DNA from 2 places in the Nocardia vinacea genome. Region 1 is predicted to be linked to the other one. Evidence: riboswitches for the same ligand, from Rfam matches in the RefSeq annotation. Region 1 holds a riboswitch; the other holds the start of a gene.
The links. A riboswitch is a leader RNA that binds a small molecule or an ion and turns the genes downstream of it on or off. The one in region 1 is predicted to bind S-adenosylmethionine.

Region 1 (2,200 bases):
ACCGATTTCGGCGATTTCGCGCAGCCTGCGCCACACCTTCTGCACCGGTGTCGGTGGGGGCGTGCGGTGCGCGCCCTTGGCATAGTGGCGTTCGATATAGAACTGCACCACCGACAGAATCGTGGTCAGCACGATGTACCAGACGGTGGCCACCATGAGCAGTGGCACCACCCGGCCGTTGCGGCCGTAGATCACCTGGACCTGGTAGAAGAGTTCCGCGATCGCCATGACCGAGACGATCGAGGTGCCCTTGAACAGGCTGATCACCTCGTTGGTCGCATTCGGCAGAATCGAGCGCATGGCCTGCGGGACGATGACCGTGCGGAACTGGCGCACCCGTGGAATACCGAGTGCCGCAGCCGCTTCCAGCTGTCCCGGATCGACCGAAATGTATCCGGCCCGGATGATCTCGGCCGCATACGCCGCCTGATGCAATGCGAGTCCGATGACCGCCGCGGTGAAACCGCTGATCACCCCGTTCACCTCGAAGGTGAGAAAGGAAGGGCCGAACGGGATTCCGAGCGAGAGCGTGTGGTACAGGTACGCGATGTTGAACCAGAACAGCAGCTGCACGATCAGCGGAATCGAGCGGAACGCCCAGATATAGACCCACGAAATTACCCGCAGCACCGGATTATTCGACAGTCGGGCGATCGCCAATGCCGTACCGATCAGGAATCCCAGTGCCGTGCCCCACAGGGTCAGCTCCAAGGTGACCTTCAGTGCCGACAGCACCGATTTCGCGGTGAAGTACTTGGCGAACGTCGACCAATCCCAGCCCGGATTGGTGGCCAGTCCGTGGATGAACTGCGCGAGCAGCACGAGCGCGATGGCGCTGACGACCCAGCGCCACGGATGCCAGGACTTGGCGATCGCCGGCGCGTCGTTAGTGCTTGCGGCAGCGGCGGGTGTGTGGGCACCCGGTATCGGGACATCCGATACCGGAGTATCGGATGCGACGGACGCGCTCATATTTCGGTTCCTCCATCGTTCCCGGCGGAAGCACCCGCACCCGGTGACCGGGGGGTTGCTGCGACGTCGACGAGCCAGGTCTCTCGGTCGCTCTGGATGGTGTGTCCGACGCCGAGCACGGGTCGGTCAATGGGTCTAGCCGAAATATCATGCGAAGCAGGCGAAGTCCGGCACAAGGGTACGAATCAGCGTGAGCGCAGACCTTGTTGATATGGTCGTGAGCAGGCACTATTGGCCCGGTCGTGCAGTGGATCGTGGCATTTCGGACCAAGTTTTCCGCGTGCTTTTCGTCCGAATTGCCTGCCCGCGGATCGTCGCGGCGGATTATCGGACGCGCGGCGCGAACGTGTCGACCGCCGGAATAGACGCTGTTGCGAAGGTTTGCCGGAGTAGTCTCGGACCTCGATTCGTGCCCGACGATGAGGAGTCCGCCGTGACCCTGCTGCGCCGTCTGACCACGCTAACCGCCATCGCGACCGGTACGGCCGCGCTGACTCTCGCCGCCCCCGGCATCGCCGCCGCGGGTCCGGCGCCGATGCCCGCACCCGCCGTTCCGGCGGTGACCGCACCGTCCGCCCAGGCCGCACCCGGTGATCTGTTCGCCGGTTACCGAGCCGTCGTGGAGGCGCTGCGCACCTTCGGCATCGACCCGTTCCTGTACCCGGCGGTCGCGCCCTTCTGCTCCGACACCGGCAGCCTCGGTCTGGTTCCGGCGGTTGCGGGCGCAGTCGCGGGGCCGTGGCCCAAAACCACGGTGGCCATTCCGGGACTCGACCCGACCGCCGTCAAGGCGGGCCAAGTCATGTTCACCTTCGTCCCCTACGGCCTCGGCCCGGACAGCGCGAATGCCGCGGGCATGAACGTCGCCTGGGTCAACCTGGCCAATGGCCGCAGCGGCATAACCGCCATGGGATCGATCTCCGATGTGGTCCGCACGATGGTGCCCGCCGAAATCCCGACCGAGCTAAGGCCACTGGCCGAACGCGCCATCCACGACTTCTTCGCCGGATTCCCGGTCGGCGGGGTCCGCGCGGTTCCGGTCGACACCGGATCCGGCACAGTACTCGCCGCAGTCTTCGGAACCATCGACACCGGCCCCAGGTCCTGCTTCTTCCTCCCGACGGTCGGACTCACCTCGGTGCGCTGAGCTGCCGTCCTTACGTGAGCCGGGGCCGAGGCGGGTTCCGGGAGCGAGGTCAACAGATCCTGGTCCCCACAGGGTCGAGGT
Region 2 (2,200 bases), 3.3 Mb from region 1:
TTAGCTTAGGCTAACTTGACGCACCCTCTCGGTCGCATCTGCCGATGCGGACAGGCGGCCATCTCGGCTATGACAGCAGGCCGCAGTCTCGCGATTCTATCGGTGGCACAGCGCGCACCCTGCGGCGGTGCGTACACCGGGTGTTTGCTGCCCCGGCCCACCTACCGTGACTACCCGCTCTGCGCACATCTATCAAATCCTCGTGACGCAGGTCTCGGGGCCGAATGCCGGATACCGCCGTCCACCAGGGATGATCGACCCATGACAGAGCAGCAGGGCACCGATGAAGAACCCGTAATCGAGGTCGATCAGACCGATCGTCGCTCCATCGCGCCGTTCATCGCGGCGGCCGTCTTCGCCGCTGTCGTGCTGGTCGCGATCGTGCTCGGTGCGGTGCTTTCGCCCGCTGAGAAAAATGTCACAGAATCGGACAAGATCGCGGCCGCGGTGCAGCGCTACGCGGAGGCCCGCGCCACCACCGACAGCACGCCGCCGCCGGGCGTGGCCTGTCTGGGCTTCGACGAGAGCAAGACACCGCTCGCCGGTCAGTTCGGTGGGGCCGCGGCCGGAAAGTCGATCAAGGTCACCAAGATTGAGAATGCGATGGTCGACGGCGATCGGGCCAAGGCGACGGTGACCATCGCGGTCGACGGCCGGGAGACCCCGGCTACCTGGAATCTGACCCGCTCCCAAGACCGATGGATCGTCTGCGGTTGATTCCTTATGCGCGGCGCGAACTGGGGTTTGACATGGCGGCCCCTGCCCAGGCAATCTCATTTTCGGGTCATGAGTACCAGCGCCAAGCCCCGGCTGGCTGGTCGGCAACCCTCCTCCGCGGTGGGGTGCTCCGGGTGACGACCTGGCCGCGCACCGAAACCCAGGTGCGGCAAGCGTGGATTCACAGGAGGATCGCATGACATATGCCGGTGACATCACCCCACAGCAGGCGTGGGAGTTGTTGCAAGACAATCCCGAAGCCGTCTTGGTAGACGTGCGCACCGAGGCCGAATGGCGTTTCGTCGGTGTGCCGGATACGACTTCGATCGAACGGCCGACGGTGCTGATCGAATGGGTCGACAGCAACGGCGCCCGCAACGGTGAGTTCGTCGAGCAGTTGACCAAGGCGCTGGAGGGTCGCGATCCGGCGGCGCCCGTCGTCTTCCTCTGTCGCTCCGGACAGCGTTCCATCGGTGCGGCGGTCGCCGCGACCGGGGCAGGCATCGCCCCGTCGTTCAATGTGCTGGAGGGCTTCGAAGGCCCGATCGATGAGCTCGGACATCGCGGCGGCTCCGGCTGGCGCGCCATCGGCCTGCCCTGGCGGCAGTCATGATCACCGGTGGTGCGTTCGACAAGCCGCTGCCCGAAGGTGTCGGTCCCGCGACGCTCGGCGTGCGAGGTGGCCTGCGCCGCTCGGGATTCGAGGAGACCGCCGAGGCGCTGTATCTGTCCTCCGGTTTCGTCTATGAGAGCGCCGAGGCGGCCGAGGCCGCGTTCACCGGCGATATCGAGCATTTCGTCTACTCCCGCTACGGCAACCCGACAGTCGCCATGTTCGAGGAGCGGCTGCGTCTGATCGACGGCGCCGAAGCATGTTTCGCGACCGCGAGCGGCATGTCCGCCGTATTCACCGCGCTCGGTGCGCTTTTGGGCGCGGGCGATCGACTTGTGGCCGCGCGCAGCCTATTCGGCTCGTGCTTCGTGGTGTGCAACGAGATTCTGCCGCGCTGGGGTGTGGAGACGGTCTTCGTCGACGGCGATGATCTGGATCAGTGGGAGCAGGCGCTTTCGGTGCCGACCCAGGCCGTGTTCTTCGAGACACCGGCCAATCCGATGCAGACGCTGGTCGATGTGCGCCGGGTGACCGAACTCGCGCATGCCGCGGGTGCGAAAGTGGTGCTGGACAACGTCTTCGCCACGCCGCTGCTGCAGCGCGGTTTCGAACTCGGTGCGGATGTACTGGTGTATTCGGGCACCAAACACATCGATGGTCAGGGCCGGGTGCTCGGCGGTGCGATCCTCGGCGCCCAGGACTACATCGACGGTCCGGTGAAAACCCTTATGCGCCATACCGGTCCGGCGCTGAGCCCGTTCAACGCATGGACCCTGCTCAAGGGTTTGGAGACCATGCCACTGCGCGTGCGTCACTCGACCGAATCCGCACTGCGCATCGCCCGCTTCCTCGAGGGCAACAAAGCCGTCT

Region 2: it holds a riboswitch for S-adenosylmethionine, as region 1 does, so the genes downstream of both, OIE68_RS29290 (rhodanese-like domain-containing protein) here and OIE68_RS44340 (amino acid ABC transporter permease) in region 1, are expected to answer to the same signal.

Annotation. Positions count from the first base shown of each region.
Region 1 is NZ_CP109149.1:9,764,428-9,766,627, forward strand. It holds gene OIE68_RS44340 (amino acid ABC transporter permease) at 1-972, opposite strand, end outside; SAM riboswitch class I at 982-1,075, opposite strand; gene OIE68_RS44345 (hypothetical protein) at 1,406-2,119, shown strand.
Region 2 is NZ_CP109149.1:6,423,473-6,425,672, forward strand. It holds gene OIE68_RS29285 (hypothetical protein) at 262-717, shown strand; SAM riboswitch class IV at 783-899, shown strand; gene OIE68_RS29290 (rhodanese-like domain-containing protein) at 914-1,330, shown strand; gene OIE68_RS29295 (O-succinylhomoserine sulfhydrylase) at 1,327-2,200, shown strand, end outside.